One region of the Streptomyces sp. NPDC097617 genome, then DNA from elsewhere that is predicted to be linked to it. Evidence: predicted binding sites of a transcription regulator. Region 1 holds the regulator's gene; the other holds the start of a gene.

Region 1 (7,227 bases):
CGACGCCGCCGACGCGGTCGCGGCCGAAGGTGACCCCGAGGGCTGGGTGCTCTCCCTCGCCGAGCTGGAGACGCGCGGCAAGGAGTACCTCGCCAAGCACCCCGAGGCGGTCAACGAGCGGATCGCGGCCATCACCTCCGACCAGCTCGCGACCCTCATCTACACCTCCGGGACGACCGGCCGCCCCAAGGGGGTCCGGCTGCCGCACGACAACTGGTCGTACCTGGCCAAGGCCATGACGGCCACCGGGCTGATCGGCAAGGACGACGTCCAGTACCTGTGGCTGCCGCTGGCCCACGTCTTCGGCAAGGTGCTGACCTCCGGGCAGATCGAGGCGGGCCACGTCACCGCGGTCGACGGCCGGATCGACAAGATCATCGAGAACCTGCCGGTCGTGCAGCCGACGTACATGGCCGCCGTCCCGCGCATCTTCGAGAAGGTCTACAACGGCGTGGCCGCCAAGGCACGGGCCGCCGGCGGCGCCAAGTACAAGATCTTCCAGTGGTCGGCGGGCGTCGCCCGCGAGTACGCCAAGGTCACGCAGGACAACTTCCGCCGCACCGGACAGGCGACCGCGCCCTTCGGCCTCACCACCAAGCACAAGATCGCCGACGCGCTCGTCTACTCCAAGCTCCGCGAGGCCTTCGGCGGCAATCTGCGCGCCGCCGTCTCCGGCGCCTCCGCCCTGGCCCCCGAGATCGGCTTCTTCTTCTCCGGCGCCGGCGTGCACATCCTGGAGGGCTACGGCCTGACCGAATCCAGCGCCGCCTCCTTCGTCAACCCGGGCGAGGCCTACCGCACCGGCACGGTCGGCAAGCCGCTCCCCGGCACCGAGGTCCGCATCGCCGACGACGGCGAGGTGCTGCTCCGCGGCCCCGGCATCATGCAGGGCTACCACGGGCAGCCGGACAAGACGGCCGAGGTCCTGGAGTCCGACGGCTGGCTGCACACGGGCGACATCGGCGAGCTGTCGGCCGACGGCTACCTGCGCATCACCGACCGCAAGAAGGACCTGATCAAGACCTCGGGCGGCAAGTACGTCGCCCCGGCCGAGGTCGAGGGCCAGTTCAAGGCGATCTGCCCCTACGTGTCGACGATCGTCGTGCACGGCGCGGACCGTAACTTCTGCTCCGCCCTCATCGCCCTCGACGAGCCGTCCATCCTGACCTGGGCCGCTGACAACGGGCTGGAGGGCAAGACGTACGGACAGGTCCTGGCCGCGCCGGAGACCAACCGCCTCATCGAGACCTACGTGCAGACCCTCAACGAGGGGCTGCAGCGCTGGCAGACGGTCAAGAAGTTCCGGCTGCTGCCGCGCGACCTCGACGTCGAGCACGGCGACCTCACGCCCAGCCTCAAGCTGAAGCGTCCGGTGGTCGAGCGTGAGTTCAAGCACCTGATCGAGGAGATGTACGAGGGGTCCCGAGAGGCGTAGCGCCTGCCGCGGGCCCGGCGGGGCGGGGTGAGGCGGGGCGTTGGACCGCCCCGCCTCACCCCCCTTTCCGGTGCTCCGCCCCCGGATCCCGCCTCTCGGACGCCGGCGCGGCCTTTCCGGTACGGGATGATGGGGGTATGCCTTCCGCACTCCCCGACGGTGAACCCATGCCCGAAGACGGCGCGCTGCCGTCGCATGCCCTGGCGGGCGTGGGGGAGCGGCCGCTCGGTTTCTACCTGCACGTCCCCTACTGCGCCACGCGCTGCGGGTACTGCGACTTCAACACCTACACGGCCACCGAGCTGCGGGGCACCGGCGGTGTGCTCGCCTCCCGGGAGAACTACGCCGACACCCTGATCGACGAGGTCAGGCTCGCCCGCAAGGTGCTCGGCGACGACCCGCGCCAGGTCCGGACCGTCTTCGTCGGCGGCGGCACGCCCACCCTGCTGCCCGCCGCCGACCTCGTACGCATGCTCGCGGCGATCCGGGACGAATTCGGCCTGGCCGAGGACGCCGAGATCACCACGGAGGCCAATCCGGAGTCGGTGGACCCGCAGTACCTGGCCGAACTGCGCGCCGGGGGCTTCAACCGGGTCTCCTTCGGCATGCAGAGCGCCAAACAGCACGTCCTGAAGGTGCTGGACCGCACCCACACGCCGGGGCGGCCCGAGGCGTGCGTCGCGGAGGCACGGGCGGCGGGCTTCGAGCACGTCAACCTCGACCTGATCTACGGGACCCCGGGGGAGTCGGACGAGGACTGGCGCGCGACGCTCGCGGCCGCGCTCGGGGCCGGGCCGGACCACATCAGCGCCTACGCGCTGATCGTCGAGGAGGGCACGCAGCTGGCGCGGCGGATCCGCCGGGGCGAGGTCCCGATGACGGACGACGACGTCCACGCCGACCGGTACCTGATCGCGGACTCGGTGATGGCCGAGGCCGGGTACTCCTGGTACGAGGTCTCCAACTGGGCCACCTCGGACGCCGGGCGCTGCCTGCACAACGAGCTGTACTGGCGCGGCGCCGACTGGTGGGGCGCGGGGCCGGGCGCGCACTCGCACGTGGGCGGGGTGCGGTGGTGGAACGTGAAGCACCCGGGGGCGTACGCCGCCGCGCTGGCGGAGGGGCGGTCGCCCGGGGCCGGGCGGGAGTTCCTGTCGCAGGAGGACCGGCGGGTGGAGCGGATCCTGCTGGAGCTGCGGCTGGTGGACGGGGTCCCGCTGACCTTGCTGGCCCCTGCCGGACTGGCGGCGTCGCGCAAGGCCCTCGCGGACGGTTTGCTGGATCCGGGGCCGTACGAGGGCGGGCGGGCCGTGCTGACCCTGCGGGGGCGGTTGCTGGCCGACGCGGTGGTGCGGGACCTGGTGGACTAGCCCAGGACTGGCCCGCGGCGCCGTTGCCGGGGGCGCTGCCCCCGGACTCCCGCGCCTCAAACGCCGGTGGGGCTGAAAGAGGCGCGGCGGGGCTGGAGCGGCCGGCTCAGGGGGCGGGTGTCGTGACGTGGTCGATGAGGTGTTCCACCGAGCCCAGGAGCGTGGGTTCCAGGTCGCGGTACGAGGTGACCCGGGACAGGATGTGCTGCCAGGCGGCGCCGGTGTTCTGCGGCCAGCCCAGGGCCCGGCAGACGCCCGTCTTCCAGTCCTGGCCGGGCGGGATCACCGGCCACGCGGGGATGCCCAGGGCGGACGCTTTCACCGCCTGCCAGACGTCCACGTACGGGTGGCCCACGATCAGGACGTCCGGCGTGGTCACCGACGCCGCGATCCGGGACTCCTTCGAGCCCGGCACCAAGTGGTCCACCAGGACCCCCAGGCGGGCATCCGGGGCCGGGGCGAACTCCGCCACCACGGCCGGGAGGTCGTCGATGCCCTCCAGGTACTCCACCACCACGCCCTCGATCCGCAGGTCGTCACCCCAGACCCGCTCGACCAGCTCCGCGTCGTGCCGGCCCTCGACGTAGATCCGGCCCGCCCGCGCCACCCGCGCCCGCGCCCCGGGCACGGCCAGGGAGCCCGAGGCCGTGAGGCGCGGTCCCGCGGGCCCGCGCGCGGGCCGGACCAGGGTGACCGCCTCGCCGTCCAGCAGGAAGCCCCGCGGCTCCATCGGGAACACCCGGCGCTTGCCGAAGCGGTCCTCCAGGGTCACCGTGCCCGCCTCGCAGGCCACCACCGCGCCGCAGAAGTCCGTACCGGCGACCTCGACCACGAGGTCGCGGTCCGCCGCCACCTCCGGCACGGCCTTGGGTCGCTTCCACTGCGGGGTCAGGTCGGGGGAGTACTCGCGCATCCGGCCGACAGTAGGAGAGCCGCGCGCGTCACGCCTCCGACACGCCGAAACGGGCCGCCAGTGTGGCGCGTTGCGCACGGACGAAGTCCGCCCCGACCACCGCTCCGTGACCCGGCACGTACAGTGCGTCGTCACCGCCCAGCGACAGCAGCCGGTCCAGGGCGGCGGGCCACTGGCCGGGCGTGGCGTCCGGGCCCGCCATGGGCTCGCCCGACTCCTCGACCAGGTCCCCGCAGAAGACCACCTCGCGCTCACCCGGTACGAAGACGGCCAGGTCGTGCCCGCTGTGCCCGGGCCCCACATTGGCCAGCAGCACCTGTACGCCGCCCAGTTCCAGCGTCCACTCGCCCGACACCCCGTGCCGGGGCAGCACCAAGAGGTCTACCGCCTCCGCCGCCTCCGCCTCGGCGAGCCCCTGCCCGACCGCGTCCCGGCGCAGCTCCTCGCGTTCCGCCGACAGCAGCGAGTCCAGCCCGACCGCGCCGAACACCTCGGCCCCGGCGAAGGCGGCCCCGCCCAGGACATGATCGAAATGACCGTGCGTGAATGCGATATGGGTTACGCCCCGACCCGTCAGCCGCTCCGCCTCGGCGCGCACCTCGGCGCCCTCGCGCAGGCACGACCCGGGGTCGATCAGGAGGACCGAATCCTCGCCCACCACCAGCCCCACGGTGCAGTCCCACACCGGCAGCCGCCGCCGCCCGGCCCTTCCGGTCAGCCGTTCCCACCCGCACTCTTCCCAACGCACGTCCATGCGGCGACGCTACCCTGGCGGGCCTCCCTTGCCAGGGGCTCGCCGCCCGGCCGTACACTGAGCGGGGGCTCTCTGGCACTCGAACGAACAGAGTGCCAACAAACACGGCAGTACACGGCAACGGACCACAGCTGGAGGTGTGCGCGATGCTCAGCGAACGCAGACTCGAAGTGCTGCGCGCCATCGTCCAGGACTACGTCGGGACGGAGGAGCCGGTCGGCTCCAAGGCGCTCACCGAGCGGCACCGGCTCGGCGTCTCGCCCGCCACCGTGCGCAACGACATGGCCGTGCTGGAGGAGGAGGGCTACATCGCCCAGCCCCACACCAGCGCCGGCCGGATCCCCACCGACAAGGGCTACCGGCTCTTCGTCGACAAGCTGGCGGGGGTCAAGCCGCTGTCGTCGCCCGAGCGCCGGGCGATCCAGAACTTCCTCGACGGCGCCGTCGACCTCGACGACGTGGTCGGCCGCACGGTGCGGCTGCTCGCGCAGCTGACCCGGCAGGTCGCCGTCGTCCAGTATCCGAGCCTGACCCGGTCGACCGTCCGGCACGTGGAGCTGCTCTCGCTGGCTCCCGCACGCCTGATGCTCGTACTGATCACGGACACCGGACGCGTCGAGCAGCGGCTCATCGACTGCCCGAGCCCCTTCGGCGAGACCTCGCTCGCGGACCTGCGGGCCCGGCTCAACAGCCGGGTCGTCGGGCGGCGCTTCACCGATGTGCCCCCGCTCGTCCAGGACCTCCCCGAATCCTTCGAGGCCGAGGACCGCGGCACGGTCTCCACGGTGCTCGGGACCCTCCTCGAAACCCTGGTCGAGGAGGCCGAGGAGCGGCTGATGATCGGCGGTACCGCCAATCTCACCCGCTTCGGACACGATTTTCCCCTGACGATCAGGCCGGTGCTCGAAGCGCTGGAGGAGCAGGTCGTGCTCCTCAAGCTGCTGGGCGAGGCCAATGAGTCGGGAATGGCCGTACGGATCGGGCATGAGAACGCCTACGAGGGACTGAACTCCACGTCGGTCGTCTCGGTCGGTTACGGTTCGGGCGGCGAAGCAGTCGCCAAACTCGGCGTGGTCGGACCGACCCGCATGGACTACCCCGGAACGATGGGAGCGGTACGCGCAGTGGCACGTTACGTCGGACAGATCCTGGCGGAGTCGTAAGTGGCCACGGACTACTACGCCGTTCTCGGCGTGCGCCGCGACGCATCGCAGGACGAGATCAAGAAGGCCTTCCGGCGCCTCGCGCGTGAACTCCACCCGGATGTGAATCCGGACCCGAAGACGCAGGAGCGCTTCAAGGAGATCAACGCGGCCTACGAGGTGCTGTCGGACCCGCAGAAGAAGCAGGTCTACGACCTCGGCGGCGACCCGCTGTCCTCCTCGGGCGGCGGCGGAGCCGGCGGCTTCGGAGCGGGTGGCTTCGGCAACTTCTCCGACATCATGGACGCCTTCTTCGGCCAGGCCTCGCAGCGCGGACCGCGCTCGCGGACCCGGCGCGGACAGGACGCCATGATCCGCCTCGACCTGGAGCTGGACGAGGCGGCCTTCGGAACCACCAAGGACATCCAGGTCGACACGGCCGTCGTCTGCAACACCTGCTCCGGTGAGGGTGCCGCTCCCGGCACCTCGGCGCAGACCTGCGACATGTGCCGTGGCCGTGGTGAGGTCTCGCAGGTCACCCGGTCCTTCCTGGGCCAGGTCATGACCTCGCGGCCCTGCCCGCAGTGCCAGGGCTTCGGCACCGTGGTCCCGACCCCGTGCCACGAGTGCGCGGGCGACGGCCGGGTCCGCTCCCGTCGCAGCCTCACGGTCAAGATCCCGGCCGGTGTCGAGAACGGCACCCGGATCCAGCTCGCGGGCGAGGGCGAGGTCGGCCCCGGCGGCGGCCCTGCCGGCGACCTGTACGTGGAGATCCACGAGCTGGCGCACCCGACCTTCCAGCGGCGCGGGGACGACCTGCACTGCACGGTGACCCTCCCGATGACGGCGGCCGCACTGGGCACCAAATGCCCGCTGGAGACGCTCGACGGGCTGGAGGAGATCGACATCCGGCCCGGCACCGGGTCCGGACAGGCGATCCCGCTGCACGGGCGCGGCGTCACCCACCTGCGCGGTGGCGGACGCGGCGACCTGATCGTCCACGTCGAGGTCACCACCCCGGGCAAGCTGGACGCCCAGCAGGAGGACCTGCTCCGCCAGCTCGCGAAGCTGCGCGGTGAGGAGCGGCCGATGGGCCAGTTCGCGCCGGGCCAGCAGGGGCTGTTCAGCCGGCTGAAGGACGCGTTCAACGGTCGCTGACCGACCGCGCACCACCGTCACGAGCCCGGCCAGGGGATTCCCCGGCCGGGCTCGTCGCATGAGCCCCCGCAGTGGCCGAAAGCCCGCCGGGAGGAGGACTATGCCAGGCGAATGTGGTGATTCGGCCGCATGCGCCGGACGTGGCACGATGCAGTCCATGTCCTCGGCAGCGAACGGTCTCGCCCCGTACCCGATCGTGCAGGCTCCCATGGCGGGCGGCGCCTCCTGCCCCGCGCTCGCCGCTGCCGTGTGCGAGGCGGGTGGACTGGGCTTCCTGGCCGGCGGCTACAAGACCGCCGACGGGATGTACCACGAGATCAAGCAGGTGCGCGCGCTCACCCGGCGCCGTTTCGGCGTCAACCTCCTGATGCCGCAGACCGGTTACGTCGACCCGGCCGCCGTGGAGACCTACCGCGGGCAGCTGGCCGGTGAGGCGAGCTGGTACGCGATCTCGC
Region 2 (7,227 bases), on a different contig from region 1:
CGCGCCAACCGTGCGATCTCGTCCGCCCCGCCCGGGTCCGGAACCCGCCGGTCCAGCTCGCTCGCGGTGACCGCGGCCAGTTCGGAGCGGATCGCGCTCACCGGGCGCAGTGCGCGGCCGGTCACCCACCAGGCCAGGGCCGCGGCGAAGCCGGTCAGCGGGGGAGCGCCCGCCAGCAGCCCGATCGCGACGGCCCGGGTCGCGTCGTCGACATCGCCGAGCACGGTCATCACGTACACCGTGTGCGCCCCCGGCGCCCCGACGACGACCACCGCGCGCCGCTCCCCGCCGGGGCGCGCGGGCGGGAGTACGGCCGACCGGGAGTCCGCCCCGGGGCCGGGCAGCGGGGCGCCGTCGAGGTCGGGGGTGTGCGTCGGGTCGCCGGTGCTCGCGACCGTCCGGCCGGCCGCGTCCCGTACGAGGACCAGGTCCACCCCGCTCTCGGGCGCGGGCAGCCGTCCGCCGGGCGGCAGGGTCCGGCTGTCGAGCTGGGCGGCGACCTTGCGCGCGGCGAGTTCGGCGCGGCCGGTGGTGTTGTCGAGGAGGTTGGCCCGCAGCAGGGCGTGCAGCCACAGCCCGCCTCCGGCGAGGACGGCGGCCATCGCGAGGGCGGCGGCCGCGGCGGTGCGCGCCCGGATCCCGCTAACCACCGTCGGGGGCCATCCGGTAGCCGGTCCCGCGGACGGTGCGGATCGAGCGGCGGCCGAAGGGGGCGTCGATCTTCTTGCGCAGCGAGGAGACGTACACCTCGACGATGTTCGGGTCGATGTCGTGCGGGGTGTCCCAGACCTCGTCCAGGATGTCCTGCTTGGCGACGGCCCGGCCGGGCTGCTCCATCAGGCAGGCGAGCACGCCCAGTTCGCGGGCGGTGAGTTCGATGTCCCGCTCGCCGCGGCGGCAGCGGCGGCCCTGCGGGTCCAGCACGAGGTCGCCCACCTGGAGGGTGCCGCGCTCGGGGGCGCCGGCGCGGCGGGCCAGGGCCCTGATCCGGGCGGCCAGGACCACGAAGGAGAACGGTTTGGTGAGGTAGTCGTCGGCGCCGGAGTCCAGGCCCTCGGCCTCGTCGTACTCGCCGTCCCGGGCGGTCAGCATCAGGACCGGGGTGGTGTCGCCGTGGGCGCGCATGCGGGTGCATATCTCGTGGCCGCCGGGGCCCGGGAGCATCAGGTCGAGCAGGACGACGTCGTACGGGCCGCCGGCGAGGGCGAGGGCGAGGTCCAGGCCGCGGTGGCCGTCGTGGGCGACCTCGACGTGGTGCCCGTCGGCGGACAGGCCGCGCCGCAGGGACTCGGCGAGGCCTTCTTCGTCTTCGACCACGAGGATGCGCACGGACCAAGCGTCACATATCGCCCTCCTGGGCCCGCCCGCGGGCGGGCCCAGGAGGGCGCTGCCCGGCTCCGTGCCTCAATCGCCGGCGGGGCTCAAAGGGCGGCGTCGGCGGGCGAGGAGGTCGCGGGTGACGGCTGCCAGGGCCCAGAGGGGGAACGCGAAGCCGATCAGGCCGATGGCCTGACCGACGGTGATGGAGATGATGTCGCGCCAGCGCAGCTCTGCGTTTCTCCTGGTCATGTGCTGGAGAGTAGCGATCCGGCGCGTCTGTGAGCTCCGGGTGGCGGGCGTTGCGGTACCGGCCCGCGCAACACTCGGGGGTCGGGAATTGGCACTCCGCTTGACCGAGTGCTAATCGCCGGAATAGTCTCGCACCTGGCACTCGCCCCTGGTGAGTGCCAACGCAGCGACAGGCAGATCCGGCACCCGCGACGACGGATCGACCTGGTCGCCACCTCAGACAGTTGACCCCGGATCTCCGAAGGGGGAGGTCGGATCGTGACGACCACCAGCTCCAAGGTTGCCATCAAGCCGCTTGAGGACCGCATTGTGGTCCAGCCGCTCGACGCCGAGCAGACCACGGCCTCCGGCCTGGTCATCCCGGACACCGCGAAGGAGAAGCCCCAGGAGGGCGTCGTCCTCGCGGTTGGCCCGGGTCGCTTCGAGGACGGCCAGCGTCTCCCGCTGGACGTCTCCGTCGGCGACATCGTGCTCTACAGCAAGTACGGCGGCACCGAAGTGAAGTACAGCGGCGAGGAATACCTCGTCCTCTCGGCTCGCGACGTGCTCGCGATCGTCGAGAAGTAATTCTCTTCTTCAGTACTGCTTTGAGCTGCGCCCCTGGTCACCCCGCTGATTGCCGGGCGGCGAGGGGCGCAGCTCGTTAAACCCGAGTTTTCGAGAGGGCTGAACCGCTCCCATGGCGAAGATCCTGAAGTTCGACGAGGACGCCCGTCGCGCCCTCGAGCGCGGCGTCAACAAGCTTGCCGACACGGTCAAGGTGACGATCGGCCCCAAGGGCCGCAACGTCGTCATCGACAAGAAGTTCGGCGCCCCCACCATCACCAACGACGGTGTCACCATCGCTCGCGAGGTCGAGCTGGACGACCCGTACGAGAACCTGGGCGCGCAGCTCGTGAAGGAGGTGGCGACCAAGACCAACGACATCGCGGGTGACGGCACCACCACCGCCACCGTGCTGGCCCAGGCGCTGGTCCGCGAGGGCCTGCGCAACGTCGCCGCGGGTGCTTCCCCGGCCGCCCTGAAGAAGGGCATCGACGCCGCGGTCAAGGCCGTGTCCGAGGAGCTCCTCGCGACCGCCCGCCCGATCGAGGACAAGTCCGACATCGCCGCCGTGGCCGCGCTCTCCGCGCAGGACCAGCAGGTCGGCGAGCTCATCGCCGAGGCGATGGACAAGGTCGGCAAGGACGGTGTCATCACCGTCGAGGAGTCCAACACCTTCGGCCTGGAGCTGGAGTTCACCGAGGGCATGGCCTTCGACAAGGGCTACCTCTCGCCGTACATGGTCTCCGACCAGGAGCGTATGGAGGCCGTCCTCGACGACCCGTACATCCTGATCAACCAGGGCAAGATCTCCTCGATCCAGGACCTCCTGCCGCTGCTGGAGAAGGTCATCCAGGCCGGCGCCTCCAAGCCGCTGCTGATCATCGCCGAGGACGTCGAGGGCGAGGCGCTCTCCACCCTCGTCGTCAACAAGATCCGCGGCACCTTCAACGCGGTGGCCGTCAAGGCCCCCGGCTTCGGCGACCGCCGCAAGGCGATGCTCCAGGACATGGCCACCCTCACCGGTGCCACCGTCATCGCCGAGGAGGTCGGCCTCAAGCTCGACCAGGCCGGTCTGGACGTACTCGGTTCCGCGCGCCGCGTGACCATCTCCAAGGACGACACCACCATCGTCGACGGTGGCGGCAGCTCCGAAGAGGTCGTCGGCCGCGTCAACCAGATCAAGGCCGAGATCGAGTCGACCGACTCGGACTGGGACCGCGAGAAGCTGCAGGAGCGCCTGGCGAAGCTCGCCGGTGGCGTCTGCGTCATCAAGGTCGGCGCCGCCACCGAGGTGGAGCTCAAGGAGAAGAAGCACCGTCTCGAGGACGCCATCTCGGCGACCCGCGCCGCGGTCGAGGAGGGCATCGTCTCCGGCGGTGGCTCCGCGCTCGTCCACGCCGTGAAGGTCCTCGAGGGCAACCTCGGCCTGTCGGGCGACGAGGCCACCGGTGTCGCGGTCGTGCGCCGCGCCGCCGTCGAGCCGCTGCGCTGGATCGCCGAGAACGCCGGTCTCGAGGGTTACGTCATCACGGCGAAGGTCGCCGAGCTCGACAAGGGCCAGGGCTTCAACGCCGCCACCGGCGAGTACGGCGACCTGGTCAAGGCCGGCGTCATCGACCCGGTGAAGGTCACCCGTTCCGCGCTGGAGAACGCCGCCTCGATCGCCTCCCTGCTGCTCACGACCGAGACCCTGGTCGTCGAGAAGCCGGCGGACGACGAGGGCGACGCCGGTCACGGTCACGGCCACAGCCACTGATCGCACGCACCACGCGCACCACGCCGAGAAGGCCCCGTCCCGCAGTCGCGGGACGGGGCCTTCCCCGTGGTGGGGGCTCAGGTCCCGTAGGGGAGGCCGGATCCGCCCATCTGCTGCTGCAGGGCCGCGGTGTTGTAGTGCCACCAGCCCTCGACGATCTCTCCGTCCAGGCACCGGAAGGTGGTGCTCCCGGACATCTCGTAGGTCTTCCCGGTCGGTGCGACTCCCATGAACGGGCCCTTGTGGGTGCCGCGCCAGCTCCACACCGTGGTGACCATGTCGCCCTCGGCCAGCTGGGCCATCGGCTGGAAGGCCATGTCGAAGGCCGCGCGCCACGTCTCCATGTCCGACCGCATGGCGTCGCGTCCGATGACGGTGGACTCCGCCTTGCTGGAGTCGTGGTCGATGTAGTTCGTGGCGAAGCACTCGTCGAGGACGCTCATGTTCCCGGCCATGGCCGCTTCCGTGAACACCCGGTCGGCGAGCTGCTTGTTGAGGTGCTCGTCGCGGACCACGTCGAGGTTCATGAACTTCGGCATGCCCTCGCAGAGAGCCACCATCTCCTGGAACATCCGGTCCGTCTCGGGGAGCCCGGAGTTCTTCATGGCCTCCTCGTACGAGGCGAACTCCACCATGTCCACGTAGTGGTTCCGGGCTTCGCGGTCCTGGCCGATCATCGTGTGCGTGGCCGTGCGCCTGCCGCTGCTCTGCTCCGCCCATCGGTCGATGAGCGCGTTCATCTCGTCGAACCGCCTGGTCTCATAATCGATCACTTGTACGAATGTCATCGCGTCGCCTCCCGTGCTGGATGGGACAGGTCCAGTTTAGGGAGATTTCGCCCGATCAGCCGCTCGTGGAAGGCGCCACCCGGGTAGCCTCCGCGGTTACTGGGGGCCGTACTTGCGGCCCGTGCGCGAGGACACGCCGCCCAGCAGCCCGCGCGGCGTCAGCTTCACCACGCCCATCAGCGCCTTGTACCGCGGGTCGGGGATCGACACCGTCTTCCCGCGCGCCAGGTCCGCCAGGGCCGAGGCCACCAGCTTGTCGGCGTCCAGCCACATCCAGCCGGGGATGTTGTCCGTACCCATCCCGGCCCGCTCGTGGAACTCCGTCCGTACGAAGCCCGGGCACAGCGCCATCAGCCGCACCCCGGACCCGCCCAGGTCCCGCGCCGCGCCCTGGGTGAACTGCACGACCCAGGCCTTGCTCGCCCCGTACGTACCGCGGGGCAGGAAGGCGGCCACCGAGGCGACGTTGATCACGCCGCCGCGGCCGCGCGAGCGCATCGACGCGGTCGCCGCCGAGGTCAGCCGCAGGACCGCCTCGATGTGCACCTTCAGCATGGTCAGCTCATCGGCCATGGAGACTTCCAGGTACCGGCCCTTGTTGCCGAAGCCCGCGTTGTTGACCAGCAGGTCCACCGGGTGGGTGCGGTCGTCCAGGCGCCGCTCGACCGCCGCGATGCCCTCCTCCGTGGAGAGGTCGGCTGCCAGTACCTCCGCCTCGATGCCGTGCCGGTCGTGCAGTTCGGTGGCCTGTTCGCCGAGCCGCTTGGTGTCCCGTGCCACGAGCACCAGATTGTGCCCCTGGGCGGCCAGCCGCCGGGCGAAAGCGGCGCCGATGCCCGCCGTGGATCCCGTAATCAACGCAGTCGTCATAGGCGCAACCTAGCTTCCCCCGATGACGGCGCTACTTCGCCCCGGCCCCCGCCCCGTACTTCTCCACGTACAGGTGAACCCGCTCGTGGGCCTCCGGCTCCATCGCCGCCCCCGCCGCCAGGGTGAGCGGCAGCAGGGCCCGCTCGGTGGTGAAGGCGCGGAACCAGAGCTGCACCGTCACCTCGTGGTCCGGCCGGTGGATGACCTCGATCGGGTCACCGGGGGAGACCGAACCCTCCTCGATCACCCGGAGGTACGCACCCGGCCGGGCCTCCTGCGTGAACCGCTTGACCCAGCCGGCCTCGCCCAGGGCCCCCTGGAAGGTCCGGCACGGGATACGGGCCGAGGCCACTTCGAGGACGAGGTCCGCGCCGACCCGCCAGCGGTCGCCGAGGCGCGCGGTGTTCAGGTCGATGCCGGAGGTCGTGAAGTTCTCGCCGAAGACCCCGCCGGGCAGCTCGCGGCCCAGCGTGCGCTCCCACAGGTCGAGGTCCTCGCGGGCGTACGCGTAGACGGCCTGGTGGTCGCCCCCGTGGTGGCGCCGGTCGCAGACGGCGTCGCCCGCCAGGCCGCTGCCGAGGCCGGTGGCCTTCGGGCCCGGGGCGACGATGCGGACCGGTCCGGGGACGGGGCGCTTGCCGATGCCCGTCACCCCGCCCTCCGCGTCGGAGTAGTCGACGGCCGTGGCGCGGCCCAGGTTCACGGAGATCAGATGCATGGAGCCCATGGGACCACGTTAATCGGGCCGCCCCAAAGCGTCACCGGGATATTCGCTCATCAGTCAAAGCAGGGCTTATGCTCGAAGGGTGATCGAGGCACGTCATCTCCGGGTTCTGCGCGCTGTCGCCGGGACCGGGTCCTTCTCCGCCGCAGCCCGCGAGCTCGGCTGCACCCAGCCCGCCGTCTCCCAGCAGATGAAGGCGCTGGAGCAGTCGGCCGGCACTCCGCTGCTCATCCGCACCGGCCGCGAGATGCGGCTGACCCAGGCCGGTGAGGCCCTGGTGCGCCATGCCGCGGGAATCCTGGCCGGGCTGACCGCGGCCGAGGAGGAGGTCGCGGCCATCGCGGGGCTGCGCGCGGGCCGGGTCCGGCTCGTGTCCTTCCCCAGCGGCAGCTCCACGCTGGTGCCGACCGCGCTCGCGGCGATGCGCGCCGAGCATCCAGGGACCCGTATCTCGCTGGTCGAGGCCGAACCGCCGCGTTCGGTGGAGATGCTGCGCGAGGGGGACTGCGACCTGGCGCTGGCCTTCCGCTACGGCGGGTCCGCCCATTCCGCGGCGGAGTGGGACGACCTCGTGGTGCGGCCGCTGCTGACGGACCGGCTCGTCGGGCTGGTTCCGCAGGGGCACCGGCTGGCCGGTGCGGAGCGCGTGGACATGGCGGAGCTGGCGGACGAGCCCTGGATCGCGGGCTGTCCGCGCTGCCGCCGCCATCTGGTGGAGGTGTGCGAGGTCGCGGGCTTCACCCCGCGCATCGACTTCGCCACCGACGACTACCCGGCGGTGGTCGGCCTGGTCGGCGCCGGGCTGGGCGTGGCGGTGCTGCCGGAGCTCGCGGTGGAGTCCGTACGGGCCAAGGGTGTGAGCATGGTGGCGGTGGAGCCGGCCGTCGAGCGGGAGGTCGTGGCGCTGACCCTGCCCGACCTGGCCCGGGTGCCGGCCGTGGCCGCGACCCTGGCCGAGCTGGAGCGTGCGGCCG

What was found. Region 1 encodes HrcA, which represses chaperone genes, less so after heat shock. Its sites were predicted from a motif close to TTNGCACTCNGNNNNNCNGAGTGCNAA; they were not measured.
Region 2: groES (co-chaperone GroES) is a predicted target of HrcA. The motif match lies at 1,658-1,684, and genes of this name have one in related genera.

The regions. Positions count from the first base shown of each region.
Region 1 is NZ_JBIWCL010000015.1:152,589-159,815, reverse strand. It holds gene ACIQZO_RS23950 (AMP-dependent synthetase/ligase) at 1-1,435, shown strand, start outside; gene hemW (radical SAM family heme chaperone HemW) at 1,573-2,805, shown strand; gene ACIQZO_RS23940 (DUF3097 domain-containing protein) at 2,912-3,718, opposite strand; gene ACIQZO_RS23935 (MBL fold metallo-hydrolase) at 3,747-4,472, opposite strand; gene hrcA (heat-inducible transcriptional repressor HrcA) at 4,619-5,635, shown strand; gene dnaJ (molecular chaperone DnaJ) at 5,636-6,772, shown strand; gene ACIQZO_RS23920 (nitronate monooxygenase) at 6,930-7,227, shown strand, end outside.
Region 2 is NZ_JBIWCL010000003.1:276,429-283,655, forward strand. It holds gene ACIQZO_RS07695 (sensor histidine kinase) at 1-650, opposite strand, end outside; gene ACIQZO_RS07700 (response regulator transcription factor) at 643-1,329, opposite strand; gene ACIQZO_RS07705 (hypothetical protein) at 1,405-1,569, opposite strand; gene groES (co-chaperone GroES) at 1,828-2,136, shown strand; gene groL (chaperonin GroEL) at 2,249-3,871, shown strand; gene ACIQZO_RS07720 (ester cyclase) at 3,949-4,659, opposite strand; gene ACIQZO_RS07725 (SDR family NAD(P)-dependent oxidoreductase) at 4,756-5,529, opposite strand; gene ACIQZO_RS07730 (MOSC domain-containing protein) at 5,561-6,247, opposite strand; gene ACIQZO_RS07735 (LysR family transcriptional regulator) at 6,336-7,227, shown strand, end outside.